Regions from separate parts of the Nocardioides sp. CCNWLW216 genome, predicted to be linked through region 1. Evidence: predicted binding sites of a transcription regulator. Region 1 holds the regulator's gene; each other region holds the start of a gene.

Region 1 (5,055 bases):
GGGGCGGGGCCACCTGGCCCCGCCCCTGTCTTCCCCGGCCCGTCAGCCGGGGTCGAGGCGGCTGACGAAGTCTGTGGTGGCGCTACTCGGTGGGGACCCGGAGCTGCTGGCCGGCCACGAGCACCGTGGAGTCGAGACCGTTGAGACGCTCGATGCGGGAGATCATCGAGCGGACCTGACCGTCCTCGGAGGCGTCGGCCGCGATCTCCCAGAGGGTGTCGCCCGTGCCGACCGTGACTACGGTCGTCGACTCGACCGCGCCGGGCTCCGGCGTGGCCACCGAGCCAGCAGCCAGGACCAGCCCGATCCCGAGCACCACCGCCAGGCCGAGCAGGAACACCACGAGCCGTCCGCGGCGGGTGAGCCGGAGCTCCCCGCGGGTCGTCGACAGGGTGCTCAGTCGGACGGGGCTCAGCTGGATCGTGCTCATTGGGACCTCCTGGGGAAGTGGCGGTCAGCCTCGGTGCCTGACCACAACCGCATGTCTAACGGCGGCCACCGACAGTCCGGTGCGGGCCAGCTGGTCGATCAGACGTTCGATCGAACATGTGTACGAGGCTAGAGCAGGTGTTCGAACGAAATCAAGGGCTCGACGAACATTTGTTCGAACATGGTCGGCCCGACACGCCGTTCGAACACGTGTTTGAAGCGGGGCGGTCGGATCGGTACGGTGTGGCCCACGAGCATCCCGGCGAAAGGCGTCACCATGGCCAGCAAGAAGAACGTCAGCGAGCTGCCCGACGGGCCGCCGGACGCGACGGGCCTGACCCCGCGTCAGCAGCGCGTGCTCGCCCACATCAAGGACAGCATCGAGAAGCGCGGCTACCCGCCGAGCATGCGCGAGATCGGCGACGCCGTCGGCCTCACGAGCTCCTCGAGCGTGGCTCACCAGCTGAAGTCCCTCGAGGAGAAGGGCTTCCTCAAGCGTGACCCGCACCGACCGCGGGCGCTGGAGGTCTTCCTGCCCGAGGTGATGGCCGCCCGCCGCACGCTCTCCAGCGCCGAGGAGACGTCGTACGACGAGACCGGCCTCGGCGACTCCGCCCCGACCCCGGCCAACGTGCCCCTGCTCGGCCGGATCGCCGCCGGCGGTCCGATCCTCGCCGAGGAGCGCTACGAGGAGGTGTTCCCGCTCCCCCGCCAACTGGTCGGCGAGGGCGAGCTCTTCCTGCTGGAAGTCGCCGGCGACTCGATGGTCGACGCCGCCATCTGCGACGGCGACTACGTCGTGATCCGCAAGGAGCAGACCGCGGAGAACGGTGACATCGTCGCCGCCCTGCTCGACGGCGAGGCCACCGTGAAGACCTTCAAGCGCAAGGACGGGCAGGTCTGGCTGATGCCCCACAACGAGGCCTACGACCCGATCGACGGCACCCACGCGACGATCCTCGGCAAGGTCACGGCGGTGCTGCGACGAGTCTGATCCGGGTGGGTGGGCGTGCGAGGATGGCGCGTCCGCCCTCCCCTTGGATGGAGATCTCGTTGCGCGCTCGTCACCGTTCGCTGCTCGCCACCGTCGGCGCCGTCGCCGTCGCCGCCGCCCTGTTGAGCCCTCCCGGGGCTGCGCGCGCGGCTGACGACCCCGCCGTCGTGCCGATCACCGAACCGACCGGGGCAGCCGACGCCACTGCCCGCGCCGTCGAGGTGCTCGAGCAGGCCGACGAGATCGTGAGCGGTGAGGTCGACGGCCGGGACGCGAGCCTGGCTCTGCTGGAGCTGGCCCGCACACGCTCGGCCCTCCCCGCCGCACGCCGCGCGGAGGCCGATCGGATCCTGGCCCGTCCGACCGACACCCCGGACACCGACGCCGGCGGCCGGTTCGGCTACGCCGCCAACGCACTCCCGACCCAGGCCTGCCAGGGCGGCTTCTGCGTGCACTGGGCCCGCGCCACCTCCGACGCCCCGGACCTGACCGACGCCGACGCCAACGGCCGGCCCGACTACGTCGACCGGGTCTTCGCGACGCTGCTGAAGGTCAGTGGCACCTACGTCGCCGCCGGCTACCGCAAGCCGGTCTCCGACCGGACCCGCGGTGGCGGGACCAACCAGTTCGACGTCTACCTCGTCGACACCGGCCGCGAGGGCCTCTACGGCTACTGCGTCCCCGAGGGCGTGACGTCCAGCACCCAGCGCAGCGCTCAGGCCTACTGCTCGCTCGACAACGACTTCGCCAGCAAGCAGTTCCCGGCCAACACCCCGGTCCACAACCTGCAGGTCACCACGGCCCACGAGTACTTCCACGCCGTCCAGTTCGCCTACGACATCACCGACGACCTCTGGTTCCTCGAGTCGACGGCGACCTGGGCCGAGGACGAGGTGTACGACGCCGTCAACGACAACATCCAGTACCTCCGCAACAGCCCGATGTCGCAGCCGCGCACCCCGATCGACAAGGGCCAGGACCTGCGCGTCTACGGCAGCTGGATCTTCTTCCGCTACCTCAGCGAGCTGGAGCCGGGCTCGCGCGGCGGGATGCCGACCATCGTCCGGGACATCCTGACCAAGGCCGCCGGACCGGCGTACTCGCTGCAGGCGGTGCGAGCGGTGCTGAAGGAGCGTGGTCGGTCGATGACGGCCACGGTCGCCCGCTTCTCGGCGGCCAACCGGCACCCGGCCCGCAGCTACCGCGAGGGCGCCCGCTACCCCGTGACCCGGCCCGAGGGCACCGCGCGCGTCGCCCGCAACCAGCTCCGCCGCGCGTCGCTGAAGCTGAACCACCTCAGCAGCGGCACCGTGCGCTACCGGCCCGGCAAGCGGACCAACCGGGCGAGCACCCGGCTGCGGATCGCGGTCGACCTCCCCCGCCGGACCCGGCCGACCGCCGCCGTGGTCACGGTGCGCCGGGAGTCGGGCAAGATCTCCTCTCGCCTGGTGCGCCTCCGGCCCTCCGGGGCCGGCCTCCTGAGCGTCCCCTTCGTCGACGGCCGGATCGCCTACGTCGACGTCACCCTCGTCAACGCCGGCACCCGCTACGCGTGCGGCCGCGGCACGGTCTACTCCTGCCAGGGCCGTTCGCTCGACGACGGCCTGCGGCTGCGGGTGCGGGTGCGCGCCGTCACCCGCTGAGCGGCTGCCGGATGAACAACGCGTGACGTCCGCGGTCAGGGCGTCACGCGGACGCTGACGGGTCGTTGGACGATCCGTGACCGCCTCCGGACCTGACCACGTCCTGCCGCTGCCCCGCCGTACCGTGCTCGCCACCGGCGCGGCGGGGACCGCGCTCACGGCGACCTCGCTGGTGGCCGGCGAGCCCACCGCGGAGGCGGCGCGCCCCGGCGCCCGCTTCTTCCGGCACGGCGTCGCCTCCGGTGACCCGCTGCCGCACCGGGTGGTGATCTGGACCCGGGTCACGCCGACCCCGGCCGCACAGCCCGGCTCCGGCAGGGGCCCTCGGGTCCGGGTCGGCTGGGAGGTGGCGACCGACCGCCGGTTCCGGCGCGTCGTACGACGGGGTGCGTTCGCGACCGGTCCGAGCCGCGACCACACGGTCAAGGTCGACGTCACCGGGCTGGAGCCGGCCCGCTGGTACTACTACCGGTTCACCTACCGCGGCGCCCGGAGCCGTCTCGGCCGGTTCCGCACCGCCCCGGCCCACGACGCGCTGCCCGGCCACGTCCGCTTCGGGGTCGTGTCCTGCGCCAACTGGCAGGCCGGCTACTTCGGGGCCTATCGCGGGCTCGCCGCCCGCGACGACCTGCACGCGGTCGTGCACCTGGGCGACTACTTCTACGAGTACGCCCCCGGCCAGTACGGCGCCGGCGCCGACGACACCGACGTACGACGGCACGTGCCCGCGAAGGAGGTCGTCAGCCTCGCCGACTACCGCCGACGACACGCGCAGTACAAGACCGACCCGGACCTCCAGGCCCTGCACGCCCGCTACCCGTGGATCGTCACCTGGGACGACCACGAGGTCACCAACGACCAGTGGAGCGGCGGTGCTGAGAACCACACGCCCGGCGGGGGCCTGAACGGCGAGGGCGACTTCCGGCGGCGCCGCGCCCGGGCCCACCGGGCGTACGACGAGTGGATGCCGGTCCGCCTCGACGGCACCGCCCGGCTCGGCGACGGCGACCGGCTGTTCCGCCGGCTGCGCTTCGGCCAGCTCCTCGAGCTGAGCATGCTCGACCTGCGCACCTACCGCAGCGAGCAGGTCTCGACCCCGGCCGTCGACGCCGGCGTCAGCGATCCCGACCGCACGATCCTGGGCGGCCGGCAGCTGGCCTGGCTGAAGTCGTCGCTGAGCCGCGAGCGGGCGCAGTGGAAGATCGTCGGCAACCCCGTGATGATCGCGCCGCTCGGCCTCGGCGGGCTCCCCGACGAGCTGATCGCGCCGCTCAACTCCTTCCTCGACCTGTTCCCCGAGGACGGGGTCACCATCAACACCGACCAGTGGGACGGCTACACCGCCGACCGCAACGAGATCTTCGGCCACCTGCGCGACCACCAGGTCACCGACACCGTCTTCATCACCGGCGACATCCACGGCGCCTGGGCCGCCGACCTGCCGTACGACGCGTCGACGTACCCGCTCACGGGGTCGGCCGGCGTCGAGTTCGTCTGCACGTCGGTGACCTCCAACAATCTCAAGGACGCGCTCGGCACCCCGCGCCGCAGCCCGGTCAACCTGGCCGCCGAGCAGGCGATCCTGGCCGCCAACCGGCACCTGAAGTACCTCAACTTCGACGACCACGGCTTCTCCGTCCTCGACGTGACCCCGGAGCGGGCGCAGATGGACTGGTACGTCATCGGCTCCCGGAGCACGCGCCGCACGCCGGTCACCTGGGCCCGGTCCTTCCAGACCCGGGCCGGCACCGGGCGGGTCGTGGCGGTCGACCGGCCGGTGGGTCGCTGATGTGCCGGGACGGCACCCCGGGTGCCTTCGAGCGCGGACTGGCCGAGGTCCGCACGGGGCGTCGTACCCTCCTGCAGGCGGGTGGCGCCGGACTGGTCTTCTCCGCCGTCGCGGGGCTGCCCGAGGTCGCCGAGGCGGCGGTGCGCACCGGTCGCCGGGCCTACGTGCTGGTCATCGACGGCTGCCGGCCCGACGAGATC
Region 2 (5,055 bases), on a different contig from region 1:
CACCACCCGGACGCCGGCCGCGGCCGCCCGGTCCCGCAGCGCCGGGTCGATCGGCCCGCCGCCGAGCAGCACGGTGTGGAACCCGGCCAGCACCTCGGCGTCGGTCTCCAGCAGCCGGTGCAGCTGCGTCGGGACCAGGGACACGAACCGGTGCTCGCCGGTCATCGCCGCCGCGGCCGCCGCGAAGGCGGGGTGGTCGTCGAGGCGGACCGGCGCCCGGCCGGCCACCAGCGAGCGGCAGACGACCTGCAGTCCGGCGACGTACTCCTCGGGGAGGGCGAGCAGCCACTGCCCCGCGGCGCCGAGGCGGCGGGCGGAGGCCTCGACGGAGGCCAGCAGGGACCGGCGCGGCAGCAGCACCCGCTTGGGCCGGCCGGTCGACCCCGACGTCTCCACGACCCACGGCCGCGGCTCGTCGGCCGCGGCCAGCCAGTCGGCCACCGCAATCCCCATAGGCCGAAACCTAGTCCTCGTGATGGGATGCGCCCGTGCCAACCCTTCTCGGGCGCTTCGCTCCGCCGTCTCCCCTCGCGGGACGCCTGTCCCTGCAGTCGGTGCTCTTCGCCGTCGGAGAAGGCACCTTCCTGACCGGCTCCGCCGTCTTCTTCACCCAGGTCGTGGGCCTGAGTGCCGCCCAGGTCGGCCTCGGGCTGACCCTGGCCGGCGTCGCCGCCTTCATCGCGGCCTACCCGATGGGCCGCCTCGTCGACCGGATCGGACCCAAGCGCGCGTGGGCGGTCAGCTCGCTCGGCCAGTCGGCGATGTTCGCCGTGTGGCCGTTCATCGACAGCTTCACCGGCTACCTCGTCATGGCCGTGGTGATGGAGGTGGTGGGCGCGCTCGGCAGCACCGCCCACGGCGCGTACACGATCGACGTCCTGCCCCCGCGCGAGCGGGTCACCTCGCGCGCCTACATGTACTCGGCGCTCAACGTCGGCTTCACCCTCGGCTCCCTGGTCGGCGGCATCGCCCTGGCCTTCGAGTCGATCACGCTCCTTGAGCTGGTGCCCCTGTTCACCGCCGCGGTCTTCCTGGTCAACGCCTTCTTCATCACCCGCCTGCCCAAGGCCCCGCACGACCTGAAAACCGCCGAGGAGCGGGCGGCCAAGGTCCCCGGACCCGGGCCGATGCGCAACCCGGGCTGGCTGCTCTCGTCGTTCTTCTCCGGCGTGCTGTGGACCAACCAGGTGCTCCTGCACATGGTCATCCCGCTGTGGCTGGTCGAGAAGACCGACGCCCCGTGGTCGGTGCTCGCCCTGCTCTTCGGCACCAACACCGTGATGTGCATCTTCCTGCCCCTGGCCGCCGCCCGCGGCGTCCGGGACCGTACGACGGCTCTGCGCGCCATCCGGGTCTCGACGGTCTTCTTCGTCGTCTCCTGCGTCATCACCCTCTCGACCCACCAGAGCGTCGGCTGGCTCACCATCGCCCTGTTCTTCCTGGGCCACGTCACGCTCACCGGCGCCGAGCTGTTCCTCTCGGCGGCCAGCTGGACCTTCGAGGCCGAGCTGATGGACCCCCGCCGCCGCGGTGAGTACCAGGGCAGCGCCGAGCTGAGCAGCACCCTCGGCCGGGTCTGGGCTCCGGCGGTCTACACGTTCCTCGCGATGAACTGGGGGGCGACCGGCTGGCTGGTCATCGCCGGCCTCATCACCGTCGCCGCGGCCGGTCTGCACCCCGCGACGGCCATGGCCCGGCGCTTCCTGGAACAGCACGTCCCGGCCGACGTCCTGGCCGAGGCCTCGGCCTCGGAGGCGAGCGCTGAGGAGGAGCCCCCGCCCCTCGGGCCGCCCTCGGCCACCCAGCCCGGCGAGCCCGGCGGCGACGTCCCCGGGGCCGTGGCCCGGCCCCTCTGACCCGACCACCCCGGGCCGACTGCCACAATCACCCCTCGTGGCGACTCCTGGTGACTGGCTGGCCGGTGCCCGGCCCCGCACGCTCCCGGCCGCGGTCTCGCCGGTGCTGGCCGGCACCGGCGTCGCGTCGTACGTCGACGGGCTGGTGCTCTGGAAGGCGCTGCTCGCCCTGGTGGTGAGCCTGGCCCTCCAGGTCGGCGTCAACTACGCCAACGACTACTCCGACGGCATCCGCGGCACCGACGACGACCGGGTCGGCCCGATGCGCCTCGTCGGGTCCGGCGCGGCCTCCCCGTCGGCGGTGAAGCGGGCCGCCTTCCTGGCCTTCGGCGTCGCCGGCGTCGCCGGCCTGGTCCTGGCCGCCTCCACCGCGTGGTGGCTGCTCGCCGTCGGCGCCGTCTCGGTGCTCGCCGCCTGGTACTACACCGGCGGCTCGAAGCCCTACGGCTACCTCGGCCTCGGCGAGGTGATGGTCTTCGTCTTCTTCGGGCTGGTCGCCGTCATCGGCACGACGTACGTCCAGACCGAGACCTGGGAGCTCGCCGCCCTGTACGCCGCCGTCGGCATCGGCGCGCTCGCCTGCGCGATCCTGGTCGTCAACAACCTGCGCGACATCCCCACCGACACGATCGCCGGCAAGCGCACCCTCGCCGTCGTCCTCGGCGACCGCGCCACCCGCCTCCTGTACGCCGCCCTCGTGCTGGTCGCCGCCCTCGCCGTCGTCGCGCTCGCCGCCACGACGTCCTGGTGCGTCCTGGTCGGCCTCCTCTTCCTCGTGCTCGCCGCCCCCGGCCTCCGCCTGGTCCTCGGCGACGCCACCGGCCCCGACCTCATCCCCGTCCTGCAGTCCACCGGCACCGCCGAGCTCGCCTGGGCCGCCCTCACCACCGCCGCCCTCATCACCTGCGCCTGACCACTCCCGCCGCCAGCAGGCGACCTCCGGTAGGTAAGCCCTGCCGCCGGTCGCTGTCGCCGGTGGTCGAGCAGTGAAGGACGAAGTCCTGAGCGCCCGTCGAGACCCCCGCAACCAACAAGCAACCTCTCGGTAGGCCGGCCCCGCCGCCGGTCCCTGCCTCCGGTGGTCTCTCCCGTGAAGGACGAAGTCCTGAACGCCCGTCGAGACCCCCGCAACCAACAAGCAACCTCTCAGTAGGCCAGCCCCCGCCGCCGGTCCCTGCCTCCGGTGGTCGAGCAGTGAAGGACGAAGTCCTGAGCGCCCGTCGAGACCCCCGCAACCAACAAGCGACCTCGCGGTAGGCCGGTCCCTGCCGCGGCGTCTGCTCGGTACACCAGGTCGGTTCAAAGACTTTTTACAGAGACAAGGGGGCTCACCGTCCGCGGTGATCAAGGGCCATCACGAGCCTGCTTCTAGCTTTCGGACTCTTCGGGTCGACCGTTCGAACAAGGCTGTGAACAACCTCGCATTCGATCACCTGTTCGACTAGAATGAGGCCATGGTTCGGGACCTCGACGACTGCGACACCGCCTCGGCGGTGCTGTCGTACGTGCGCTTCGAGCGACGAGACGAGCTGCGCGCGGCCGCGAACCAGCTCGCCGCCGCCGTCACCTGGGCCGGCATGCACTCCACCGACTCCCTGCACGATGCCGCCGCGGTGTGGATCCCCGGCTGCGAGGACGAGATGGCCATCGCCGGCCCCGGCGCACCCCTCATCGCCGAGTTCAGTGTGCTGGAGTTCTCCGCCGCACTGGGCCTGTCATCGGACTCCGGGCGGATCTACCTCGGACACGCCGTCGAGCTCGCCCACCGCCTGCCCAGGGTCTACGAGCGCGTCCAGTCCCTTGACCTCCCGGTCTGGAAGGCCCGACGCATCGCGGCGGAGACCATCGACCTGCCTGAGGACGGTGCGGAGTTCGTCGACCTTCACGTCCACCGCGTCGCGCACAAGATCTCGATCGCCCAGCTCGACCGCACCATCGAAGAAGCCCGCACCCGCTTCGACCCCGACACCGCGGCCCAGCGCGTGCGTGACGCGGCCGAGATGCGGCACTTCGACCTCGACACCCAGCAGGTCTCCTACGACGGCCACGTCGAAGTCCGCGGCACCCTCGACCTCGTCGACGCACTCGACCTCGAAGACGCCGTCGCCCGCGGCGCTACCCACCTCGCCACGATCGCCGACGGGCTCTCCCTCGATGTACGGCGCTCGATCGCGGTCGGTGACCTCGCCCGACGCCAGCTCACCCTCGACCTCAACGCCGAACCCGACCCCGACCGCAAACGCCCCCGCCAGGTCGTCGTGCACGTGCACCTCGCCGACGCCGCGATCGCCCGCGTCGAGAACACCCGGTCGATGATCTCGGTCGAGCAGGTGCGGTCCTGGTGTCAGGACGGCGACAGCCAGGTCGTCATCAAGCCCGTGATCGACCTGGCCGACCACGTCCACGTCGACGCTTACGAAGTCCCCGACAGGCTCAAAGAACGCCAGGCCCTCCTGCAGCACTCCTGCGTGTTCCCGTGGTGCCGCCGCAGAGCCCGGTCGTGCGACCACGACCACAGCGACCCCGCCGCCCACGGCGGCGCCACGTGCGACTGCAACATCGCCCCACTCTGCCGGCGACATCACCGCACCAAGACCCACACCAGATGGCGCTACGACAAGATCGACGACACCACCTTCATCTGGCGCAGCCCCAACGGACTGACCTTCGTCCGCGACTACACCGGCACCACCCCGCAGTCCTGACGGCCCGCCCGCTCAGGGCTACGGGCGCGCCCGGAGGCAGCTGCGCTGCCGCGCTGGCTTCCTGGGAGCCGGGCACTCTCCCGGCGGACGCGCTCGACCTCCGTCTCGTGCAGGACTGCTTCGTGACCTTGTTCTGGCAGACGTCGGTCCTGGACGAGACCGTGCGGTGGCTGAGCGACGAGGGGTACCACTGCGTCACCCTCGCGGCTGCGCGGCGGGGATCGGAGTCCGAGATGCACAGCACTCCGGCGGAGACGTTCGGTTTCCCGCCCTCCTACGGGCACAACCTCGACGCGCTCAACGACTGCCTGGACGAGGTCGCCCACGGGCAGTACGGCTGGCCGACAGGAGCAACGGACTGGTGCTGGCGCTCGTCGGCTTCGACCAGTTCGTCGAGGTCGATCGGCCCACCGCGCAGTCGCTGCTCGACGTCCTGGCCGAGACTGCGCACACCGCGATGCTCGTGGGCGATCCGCTTGATCGCGCTGGCCACA
Region 3 (5,055 bases), on a different contig from region 1:
TGGGCCATGACCACCAAGGGCCCGAAGGTACGCCGCGCCGCGCAGGCCCGGCTGCAGCAGCAGGCGCGCAAGCTGACCCAGGCCGCCTGATCGCCCGGGCCTGAGCCGATTGGTCGTCGGGTGGCGGGGTACCGCCGCCCGATGACGACCTTCGCGCTGCCCGACCGGCTGTCGTTCCGCCTGGCCGCCCTCGACCTCGCCGGCACCACCGTCGACGACGGCGGCCTCGGTGACCGGGTGCTCGGCGAGGCGGTGGCCGAGGCGGTGGGCCGACCGGTGCCCGACGACGTCCTGGAGATGTGGAAGGGCAGCGGCGCGCACGACGGCGTCGCCGGACTGCTGGGCGCGCTCGGTGCGCCAGCGGACGGACCGGACGTCGAGAAGGCGTACGCCGACTTCACCCAGCGACTGGCCACCGCCTACCGCGACCAGCCGCCGACACCGCTGCCCGGCGTACCCGAGGCGATCGCCGAGCTGCGGGCCCGCGGGGTGAAGGTCGCCGTCCAGACCGGGCTGACCGCGGACCTCGCGGAGCCGGCACTCGCGGCGCTCGGCCCGGTCGACGCCGTGGTGGCCTCGGACGAGGTGGCCGCGAGCCGGCCCGCGCCGTACCTGGTCTTCCGCTGCATGGAGCGCACCGGCGTCCACGACGTCGCCGAGGTGCTGGTCGCCGGCGACACCCCCAACGACCTGGCCGCCGGCACCAACGCCGGCGCCGGGCACGTGGTCGGCGTGCTCAGCGGGGCGTTCGACGCCGACGCGCTCGGCCGCGAGCCGCACACGCACCTGCTGTCGAGCGTCGCGGGACTGCCATCACTGCTGGGTTGAACTCATTGCTGGGCTGAGACCAGCTCGCCGCGGTGCGCGCGGTTGGCCGCGATGAAGCCGTCGATCGCGTCGCGGGTGTGCAACAGCTCGGCGATGTGGGCGTCCAGCTTGGCGCGCTCCTCGACCATCACCTCGAACGCGTGGTCGGAGGTGGTGGTGCTCGGCGCGTAGGCGCACGGCAGCAGCTGGGCGATGGTGCTGCTGGTCAGCCCGGCGGCGTACAGGCGGCGCAGGAAGAGCACCCGCTCGACGGCGGACTCGGCGTAGTGCCGCTGACCGCTGGCGCTGCGCTCGCTCGCCAGCAGCCCCTGCTCCTCGTAGTAGCGCAGCGAGCGCACGCTGGCTCCGCTCCGGTCGGCGAGCTCTCCGATCCGCATCGGGTGACTTCCTCTCTCAGCGCTTGCCTCTGACGTCAGTGTCAGGCTCTGATCCTAGCGCTCGGCAGCTCCGGGCCGGTACGTCGTCTGGCTGTGCGGGTCCTTGCCGAAGGCGATGACCTTGTCCGGGCGGACGACGTACACCCACGGGGTGGAGCCGTCACCGTCGTCGAAGCCGTGCTCGGTGGCGCGCCACGGCCAGTCCCCGTCGTACTTGTCCCGCCAGGCGGCCGCCACCGGCTCGAGGGAGCCCCGGCCGACGACGCGGTCGGCCCGGCCCTCGACGACCAGGTCGGTGCCGGCGGTCCAGGTCGGCGTCCCGGTCGTGACGGCGACGTACGGCGATCCCGCGAGGTTGACCTGCTTCTGCTCGCCCACCCCGGTGCAGAACGCGAAGGCGTCGTCGTGCCAGACCCCGACCAGCGGCGTGACGTGCGGGCGGCCGTCGGCACGGACGGTCGTCAACCAGTAGAGCTCGGCCTCGGCCAGCTGCCGCCCGACGTCGGTCCAGGCGGGTGCGGTCGCGTCGGCCCGGCCCAAGCGGGGGTCGAGGTGTCCGGTGATCATGGGACTCCGACCGGGTCGGGCGTCCGGACTCATCGGTCGGCAACGTGCGGATGCGGATCATCACGACGCGTCAGTAGTCGAGCCCGGTGGCTCGGTATCCCTAGGTTTCCCGGTGGAAGCGGAACTGGCCTTCGGGGAGGTGTTCCACGCCGTAGGCGGGGTCATGGATGTGGTGGTGATGTCGGCTGCAGAGCAGTACGCCGTCGTCGAGATCGGTCCGCCCACCCCGCGACCAAGGTCGCAGGTGGTGCGCCTCGCACCACGGCGCCGGGATGTGGCACCCCTCGGCCCGGCACTCACGATCGCGCAGCCCCATCGCCCGGCGTTGAGGCCGGGTGTAAAGCCGCTGGGAACGGCCCAGGTCGAGGACCTCGGACTTCCCGCCGAGGACGGCGGGGACGAGGTTCGCGGTGCACGCCAACCGGCGGGCCTCACCGGCGGTGATCCGATCATGTGAGTCACCCGGCCCGGGGTTGCCCAGCGTCGCGGTCCCGATCTCCGAGCGGAGCGAGTCGAGGGTCATCGTGACGACCAGCGTGGTCGTGTCGCCGCCGTGCAGGGGGAGTCGCCCGGGGTCGACGGCTTCGAGGAGCTGGCAGAACGCGGCAGCGGCCTGGCGCCCGGACGGCGCCCGCTCGACCGGCGTCTCGTCGTCGGTGTCGCGGCGTGGGTTGGTGAACGCGTGCAGGTAGGTCGCGAGTCGGGCCGCGGACGCGTCGGGGATCAGCGCACTGATGCGCGTCGTCCCGTCCCCGCAGGCCCGGAGCCCGAGGCGCATCCGCTGCCGGGCGGAGGCTTCGAGGTCGGCCAGGTGCCGCGCCTCGACGGCTTCGGCGACCTCGGGCGCGACCACGTCCAGGATGCGGCGACCGAGGCGGTGCAGCTCGGTGGGGTCGAAGTCCGCGGCGTAGCCCACCAGCGCGACCTCGGCCCGGTCGACCACCTCAGCGTCGACGTCACCCGGCAGCGCGGCGAGGGCGTCGGCGATCACGTGGGCCTGGTCGAGGTTCACCGCCCCCTCACGCACCGCGGCCGCGAGCACCGGCCGGTCGGCCAGCGCCAGTGCGAGCCGTAGCTCGCGCGCACAGTCCGCCCGCCGGCGTCGTACGGCGTGCGCGGTCCAGGCCCCGACGTCGCGTGCCCCGTGCTCCTCGGCCACGTCGCAGGCGTCCGCCGCGACCCGCAGCCGCAGCTCACCCACCCGCGCCTCCAACACCGCGAGCTCGCGCAACGCAGCGGCCTTGTCGGGCGTGGTCATGAACGACGGGTTCACGTCAGCGACGGTCTTCAGCGCATGGTCGATCTCGCGGACAGCGACCCTGATCGGGTGGGGGTGGTCCATGCGAGCCTCCGAGAGCTCCACGAGATGACCACACCAGTATGGTCGAACCTATGTTCTAAATCAAGGGTCCGAGTCGTCATGTTCTATTTAGTTGCGCAGGTCCAGAGCTGAACAGATCCCGAACCCGGACATGTGTCGACTCGTGCTGACTGCTGGACGTTGCTCTGATGGGTTCGGAGGCCAGTTGCGGCTACGGGCCGTCGACCTCTGACCACTGGCAACGGCATGAAAGGGCAGGTTGGTGAAGGCGCCTACAGGCGGGGCACGACGCAGAGGTTGGGCCCGCGGATCGCGGCGTGTGTGGACCTTTCAAGGGGTGACGGTTACCGGGTGTTCCAGACGTTGCGAAAGTCCCTTGATGTCGAGCACTGCGAGGTAATCGCCAGGGGGTAACGGGGCGCCGTAGATGGTACGAGCGACGAACTCGGGACCGCTGTATTCGTCGCGGTATGCGGGTGGCATGCGGTGCGGCCCGCCACAGGCAGTCATGGGCCTGAACCACAGGTCGGCGGTTTCCGGTCCGTCGACGGGCACCAGGGCATACCGCCCTTCCGCGATGACACAGTCCGGGTCCACGACCACCTTCGTCGAGTTGTTCTCAACGGCGACGCGACCTCGCAAGGTTCTCCCCTGCTGCACGGTCGACGACCGCAACGTCAAAGAGAAGGACAAGGGGTCGAACCACCCGGCGGCGGGAGCGACTGATTGCCGGGCAGGTGAGGTGACGGTTGCGTCGTTGGCTTCGCAGGTTCGGTCGACGGCTTCACTTCGTCACCAGAGCACCCTGCGGCGCCGAACAGCGCCGGGACCGCCGCTGCCGAGACCAAGAGGTTGCACAGTCGATGATTCGCCACCTCCGTACGACGCGCCCCCACGCGCATCGGTTCTATGCCACCGATCAATGTCTTCAACTCGGCGGGACCGCGTTCCCCCCGCGGCATGGCAGCCCGCAGTCCGAAGCTCCTCAGCGTGGTCGGTGGGATCAGTCGGGCGAGCGCTCATCGGCAGGACTGCGAACTCGGCGGCATATCCGACTGTCGGGCGGCAGAATCGGCCGGGTGAGCGACGGCGAGCGCAATGTGACGATCATCCTCGAAGCTGACGCGGCGCTCGTGCTCTTCGAGCTCCTGTGCCGATGGGCAGACGACGACCAGGACAACGTGAACCCGCAGCACCCCGCTGAAGAACTGGCATTGGCAAGATTGCTGGGCTCGCTGGAGAGCCAGCTCCCCGAGCCCTTTAGCCGGCAGTACGACACCTTGGTCGCGGATGCGCTGAAGCGTCTAACTCCGGGCGACTAGTACGTCCCGATCTCGCCAGGACCGCGCGCTTGGCGGCATGAGCATGCGCGTGTGTCCTCGGGGCTGAGAGCATGCCGGCGTGCAACCCCCTCAGAGAACGCCCGTCACGGTCGATGGCGGGTACGACTTCGAGCCCGAGTGGCTGGGTGGCCAGCAAGGCGGCCGCACCCGAGGACCATGCATGGGCCGACCGGGAGGTCGGTGCCTGGGTCGAATCCCCACGCCGCGTTCAGGTTCTCGGCCTGAACCGAGCGACCGCTTCTCGGTACGACCGCGCACTCGGCGTCGTGAGCGGTCGCGTCATGAAACTCTGCCGACGTGGCCTTCGCCCTGACTGACTTCGAGCCCTGCATCCGCTCTCACCAGCACGAGTGGACTGCGATGTCGGTGGAGGTCCGCGTGAACCCGATCTCGCCGAACTACGGCAAAGCGATCTCCACAACAGAATTCGAGAGCGCTGACTGGCTCGCAAGTGTCGCCGCTTGGGAGACAGGGGAGATTGAACTGGACGCCGGGCGGAAAGCTGACGTCCGGGGGGTCTCCAAGCACTACGACCTCAACTCGTCGGTGCAACTGGACGAGGTGTTCGCGGAACTCGTCGCCCTGCTCCGAGACGGCACCGTGCCGCCGGATGCCGTCA
Region 4 (5,055 bases), on a different contig from region 1:
CTGAGCCGGTCGATCTGGCTCAGGTCCTCGTCCTCGGCCCACTCGACGACCCGGCCGATGAGCGAGACGTGCGTGTACCAGCTCGACTCGTCGAGCGCGGTCAGCGTCAGGCGCGGATCGCGGCGCAGGTGCTGCACCCGGACCCGGCTGTGGTCCATGTTGAGCAGCACGCGGTCGTCGTCCTCGAGCAGGTACCAGGTCGCCACCGACACCGGCTGCCCGTCGGTGCGCAGGGTGGTGACGACGGCCGGGTTGGGCTTGGTGAGCAGGGCGCGGACGTCGTCGGGGAATGGCAGTTCGGGCATGGGACTTCCTCCTGGTGGTCACACGGATGAGGCCAGGTGCCCGACCAGAGATGAGGCGAAACACGACATGCGTGCGGTGACGTACAGCGAGACCGGCCCCTCCAGCGTGCTGAGGCTGGTCGATCGCGACCGGCCCGAGCCCGGCGAGGGTGAGGTGCGGGTGCGGCTGGTCCGCGCCGGCGTGAACCCCACGGACTGGAAGTTCCGGGCGAACGGCATGAACGGGCCGTACGACGAGGTCGCGCCCGGCCAGGACGGTGCCGGGGTCATCGACGCGGTCGGTCCCGGGGTCGCCGGCTTCGCCGAGGGCGATCGGGTCTGGGTGCTGCTCGCGCAGAGCGGCCGCTGGCTCGGCACGGCCGCCGAGCACACCGTGCAGCCCGTGGAGCGCGTCGTACACCTGCCCGTCGGGGCGTCGTACGACCTCGGGGCCTCGCTCGGCGTCCCGGCCGTCACCGCTCACCGCGCGCTGACCGCCGGCGAGGACGTCACTCGACTCTCGCCCGGCGCCATGTCGGGCATGACCGTGCTGGTGGCCGGCGGCGCGGGCGCGGTCGGCAACGCCGCGATCCAGCTCGCCCGCTGGGCCGGCGCGACGGTGCTGACGACGATCAGCAGCGACGAGAAGGCCGCCCTCGCGGTAGCCGCGGGCGCCCACCAGAGCGTGAACTACCGCGTCGGCGATCCCGTCGATGCGATCCGCACGCTCTGCCCCGAAGGCGTCGACCTGGTCGTCGAGGTCGCCCTCGCCCAGAACCTCACCCTCGACGTCGAGGTGCTCCGCAACCGCGGCACGATCGCCTACTACGCCGACAACGGCGGGGCCGAGGCCACGGTCCCCGTGCGCGGCACCTTCGCCAAGAACCTGCGCCTCCAGGGGCTGCTGCTCTACACCCTCGGCGCCGACCTCCTGGAGGCGGCGACCCTGGACGTCAACGCCGCCGTCTCGAACGGCGCCCTCCGGGTCGGCGACGACGCCGGGGTCCCGCTGCACCACTTCCCGCTGGAGGACCTGGCCGACGCGCACGACGCCGTCGAGCAGGGCGCGGTGGGCAAGGTGCTGGTCGACGTCAGCGAGGAGTGACGAGTCGCGTCCGCCCGCGCTGTCGTGAGGGCGTGCCCGTAGCCCTTCGGGCTGTGGCCGTCAGGGCTGCGGGGTGGTGGTGCCGGTGTGGTCGCGAACGAAGGTCAGTCCGTTGGGGCTGCGCCAGATGAACGTCGTGTCATCGACCTTGTCGTAACGCCACCGCGTGTGGGTCTTCGCGCGGTGATGTCGCCGACAGAGGGGGGCGATGTTGCAGTCGCACGTGGCCCCGCCGTGGGCGGCGGGGTCGCTGTGGTCGTGGTCGCAGGACCTGGCCCTGCGGCGGCACCAGGGGAAGACGCAGGAGTGCTGGAGCAGGGCCTGGCGTTCCTTCAACCTGTCCGGGACTTCGTAGGCGTCCACGTGGACGTGACCGGCCAGGTCGATGACGGGCTTGATGACGACCTGACTGTCTCCGTCCTGACACCAGCTCTTGACCTGCTCGACGGAGATCATCGACCGGGTGTTCTCGACGCGGGCGATGGCGGCGTCGGCGAGGTGGACGTGCACGACGACCTGGCGGGGGCGTTTGCGGTCGGGGTCGGGGTCGGCGTTGAGGTCGAGGGTGAGCTGGCGGCGGGCGAGGTCACCGACGGCGATGGAGCGGCGTACGTCGAGGGGGAGGTCGTTGGCGATGGTGCCGAGGTGGGTCGCGCCGCGGGCGACCGCGTCCTCGAGGTCGAGTGCGTCGACGAGGTCGAGGGTTCCGCGGACTTCGACGTGGCCGTCGTAGGAGACCTGCTGGGTGTCGATGTCGAAGTGCCGCATCTCGGCCGCGTCACGTGCCCGCTGGGCGGCGGTGTCGGGGTCGAAGCGGGTGCGGGCTTCTTCGATGGTGCGGTCGAGTTGGGCGATGGAGATCTTGTGCGCGGTCGCGGCGACGTGAAGGTCGACGAACTCGGCGCCGTCTTCGGGGAGGTCGATGGTCTCCGCCGCGATGCGGCGGGCCTTCCACACCGGCAGGTCGAGGGACTGGACGCGTTCGTAGACCCTGGGGAGGCGGTGGGCGAGCTCGACGGCGTGGCCGAGGTAGATCCGACCCGAGTCCGACGACAGGCCCAGCGCGGCGGAGAACTCCAGCACACTGAACTCCGCGATGAGGGGTGCGCCGGGGCCGGCGATGGCCATCTCGTCCTCACAACCCGGCACCCAGACGGCGGCAGCGTCGGTCAGGGAGTCGGTGGAGTGCATGCCGGCCCAGGTGACGGCGGCGGCGAGCTGGTCGGCCTCGGCCTGGAGTTGGCTGGTGCGTCGGGCGCGGACGAAGGCGAGCACCGTGGGTGCGGTGTCGCAGTCGTCGAGGTCCCGAGCCATGCCCTCATTCTACTCGAACAGGTGATCGAATGCGAGGGTTGTTCACAGCCTTGTTCGAACGGTCGACCCGAAGGAACCGAAAGCTAGAAGCAGGCTCGTGATGGCCCTTGATCACCGCGGACGGTGAGCCCCCTTCTTTCAGTAAATGTCTTTGAACCGGCCTGGTGCCAGGCGCAGACGCCGCGGCAGAGGCTGGCTCGAACGAGGTCAGTGGCAGGGCTGCGGGGGTCTCGACGGGCGTTCAGGACTTCGTCCTTCACTGCTCGACCACCGGCGACAGCGACCGGCGGCGGGGCCGGCCTGCCGAGAGGTTGCTTGTTGGTTGCGGGGGTCTCGACGGGCGTTCAGGACTTCGTCCTTCACTGCTCGACCACCGGTGGGGCGACCGACTCGTACAAGGGGAGTGGGTTGGCTGCGGGGGTCTCGACGGGCGCTCGACCGCTAGAGCGGCCTTGCTGCTCGACCACCGGCGGTGTGGGTCAGCGTTCGTAGGCGCCCAGGTCGACCCGGGCGATGCCGTCGCCGTCGCCGTCGCGGGGGAGGGAGCGTCCGTTGACGTCGGTGCCCCAGGCAGCGGAGGCGACGCGGTCGAGGGCGGGGGAGCCGGGGGCGAGGCGGAGGTCGCCGCGGGCGGCGTCCACGAAGCGGGGCGAGGCGGTGCTGTCGGTGCGGGCGAGGTCGAACCAGATCTCGCCGCCGTAGATGTTCTGAGCGGAGGCGAAGGTACCGTCGGCCCAGCCGGCGGACCAGCCGGCCACGATGACGTTGCGCCGCAGGGTGAGGATCTTGGGCGTGCAGCCGCCGTAGCAGCCGAAACCGAAGGACTTCGCCCCCGTCAGCCGGACGGTGTTGTGTTCGGCGACCGTGCCGACGACCGGTCCCCAGGTCTGCCCGGGGCCGCGGGTCATCAGGAAGCTGCCGGCGCGCAGCGAGCTCCGGACGCTGTTGTAGGCGACCCGGGTGCCGCGGGTGCGCTTGCCGCCGAGCTCGGTGAAGGCCAGGTTGTCGATCGACCGGTTGTGGTCGATCGTCGTGCCGACGGCCTGGTAGACCTCGACCGCAGACCCGTCCTCGCCGTAGTCGGCCGAGCGGGCCCGGTTGCCGCTGATGATGTTGCGGGTGACCCGGGCGTGGTCGCCGTTCACCTCGACCCCGAAGGCGCCGTAGTCGTCGTCGGGTCCGGGTGTCCCGCCGGCCATCCGGTCGTTGTCGCGCAGCACGCTGTCGCTCACCGTGGCGTACGACGCGCCCTCGCGGATCCAGATCCCGGCCACGTTGTCGGTGGCGAAGACGTCGCGGAGGAGGACGTGCGCGCCCTCGACGGTGAATCCGGCCCGTCCGCAGCGGACGGCGGCGAGGCCGACCACCCGGGTCCAGTCGCCGCGGAGCGTCACGCAGCCGCCCTGGGCGACGACGGGGCGGGCCCCACGTCCGTAGCGGCCGACCGTCACCGGCCGGGATCGGGTGCCGTCGACGCGCAGGTCGAGACCGCCGCGGTGCCGGCGACCGGCGCGGAGCAGGACCGTGTCCCCGGGGCGGAGGCCACCGGCGCTGACCTTGGTCAGGGAGCGCCACGCGGCGAGGGGTCCCCGGCCACTGGCCCGGTCCGAGCCGAGGAGGGGGTCGACGTAGAACGTGCGCCCGGCCGCCTTCCGACCGAGGTCGTCGACGGTCGCCGCGTGGGCGGCAGAGGCAGTGGAGGCAGGCAGGAGCGTCGCGGCCGTCAGGAGGAGGGCGGCGACGAGGCTGTGGCGGGGGGACACGTCGATCAGATCGGCCTCGGTCGGGGGGAGTTGAGGCGACACCTTCTCGCGCCGGTGCCCCTCGTCGGGGCCGGAATGCGGGTTCTGCTGGAGAAGTCACTTTTCCTGCCGATGTTTTCCTGATCCGGTCTCGTGGAGGCCCCGGCGTCGCGCCGCGGCCGGGCCTGGCGAACCTGCACCTCCGCGAGGAGATTCCTGGGCGCTGCGCAAGACCCCGGTCTAGTCGGGATGCCGTCGGTCGGAGCACCCGATAGCGTCCGGCCATGCCGACCGGAGTGACCCTCGAGGTGGCCGACGGGGTCGGCCTGGTGACGCTCGACGACGCGGACCGGCTCAACGTGTTCACGGCGGCGACCGGACGGGACCTCGGCGAGGCCTATCGCGCCTGCGAGGCCGACGCCGACGTGCGGGTCGTGGTGCTGACCGGGGCCGGCCGGGCGTTCTGCGCGGGCGCGGACCTGGCGCCCGAGGCCGGCTCGTTCGCGCCGCCGGGGCCCGGGTTCAGTGCCTCGCCGGTCCGGCCGCCGGCCTTCGAGCTGAGCACCCTCGTGGTGGCCGCGATCAACGGGCACGCGATCGGCATCGGACT

The links. The regulator LexA, encoded in region 1, represses DNA repair genes until DNA is damaged. The targets are predictions, from matches to a motif close to TCGAACANNTGTTCGA.
Region 2: a site for LexA is predicted at 3,282-3,297, ahead of V7S47_RS22410 (HNH endonuclease signature motif containing protein). Genes of this name have one in related genera too.
Region 3: a site for LexA is predicted at 3,157-3,172, ahead of V7S47_RS14195 (HNH endonuclease signature motif containing protein). Genes of this name have one in related genera too.
Region 4: a site for LexA is predicted at 2,717-2,732, ahead of V7S47_RS17375 (HNH endonuclease signature motif containing protein). Genes of this name have one in related genera too.

The regions. Positions count from the first base shown of each region.
Region 1 is NZ_JBBBBJ010000018.1:162-5,216, forward strand. It holds gene V7S47_RS25190 (LysM peptidoglycan-binding domain-containing protein) at 83-430, opposite strand; gene lexA (transcriptional repressor LexA) at 707-1,423, shown strand; gene V7S47_RS25200 (MXAN_6640 family putative metalloprotease) at 1,483-3,066, shown strand; gene V7S47_RS25205 (alkaline phosphatase D family protein) at 3,143-4,855, shown strand; gene V7S47_RS25210 (alkaline phosphatase family protein) at 4,855-5,055, shown strand, end outside.
Region 2 is NZ_JBBBBJ010000012.1:117,792-122,846, reverse strand. It holds gene V7S47_RS22425 (AMP-binding protein) at 1-453, opposite strand, end outside; gene V7S47_RS22420 (MFS transporter) at 489-1,856, shown strand; gene V7S47_RS22415 (1,4-dihydroxy-2-naphthoate polyprenyltransferase) at 1,894-2,769, shown strand; gene V7S47_RS22410 (HNH endonuclease signature motif containing protein) at 3,311-4,561, shown strand; partial or broken gene V7S47_RS25715 (barstar family protein) at 4,462-4,866, shown strand; gene V7S47_RS22405 (hypothetical protein) at 4,923-5,055, shown strand, end outside.
Region 3 is NZ_JBBBBJ010000005.1:321,487-326,541, reverse strand. It holds gene V7S47_RS14215 (fatty acid desaturase family protein) at 1-90, shown strand, start outside; gene V7S47_RS14210 (phosphonatase-like hydrolase) at 142-828, shown strand; gene V7S47_RS14205 (MerR family transcriptional regulator) at 831-1,205, opposite strand; gene V7S47_RS14200 (pyridoxamine 5'-phosphate oxidase family protein) at 1,260-1,772, opposite strand; gene V7S47_RS14195 (HNH endonuclease signature motif containing protein) at 1,873-3,114, opposite strand; gene V7S47_RS14190 (hypothetical protein) at 3,424-3,786, opposite strand; gene V7S47_RS14185 (hypothetical protein) at 4,173-4,415, shown strand; gene V7S47_RS14180 (hypothetical protein) at 4,734-5,055, shown strand, end outside.
Region 4 is NZ_JBBBBJ010000007.1:242,333-247,387, forward strand. It holds gene V7S47_RS17365 (TIGR03618 family F420-dependent PPOX class oxidoreductase) at 1-305, opposite strand, end outside; gene V7S47_RS17370 (NADPH:quinone reductase) at 373-1,389, shown strand; gene V7S47_RS17375 (HNH endonuclease signature motif containing protein) at 1,450-2,703, opposite strand; gene V7S47_RS17380 (right-handed parallel beta-helix repeat-containing protein) at 3,183-4,466, opposite strand; gene V7S47_RS17385 (enoyl-CoA hydratase-related protein) at 4,730-5,055, shown strand, end outside.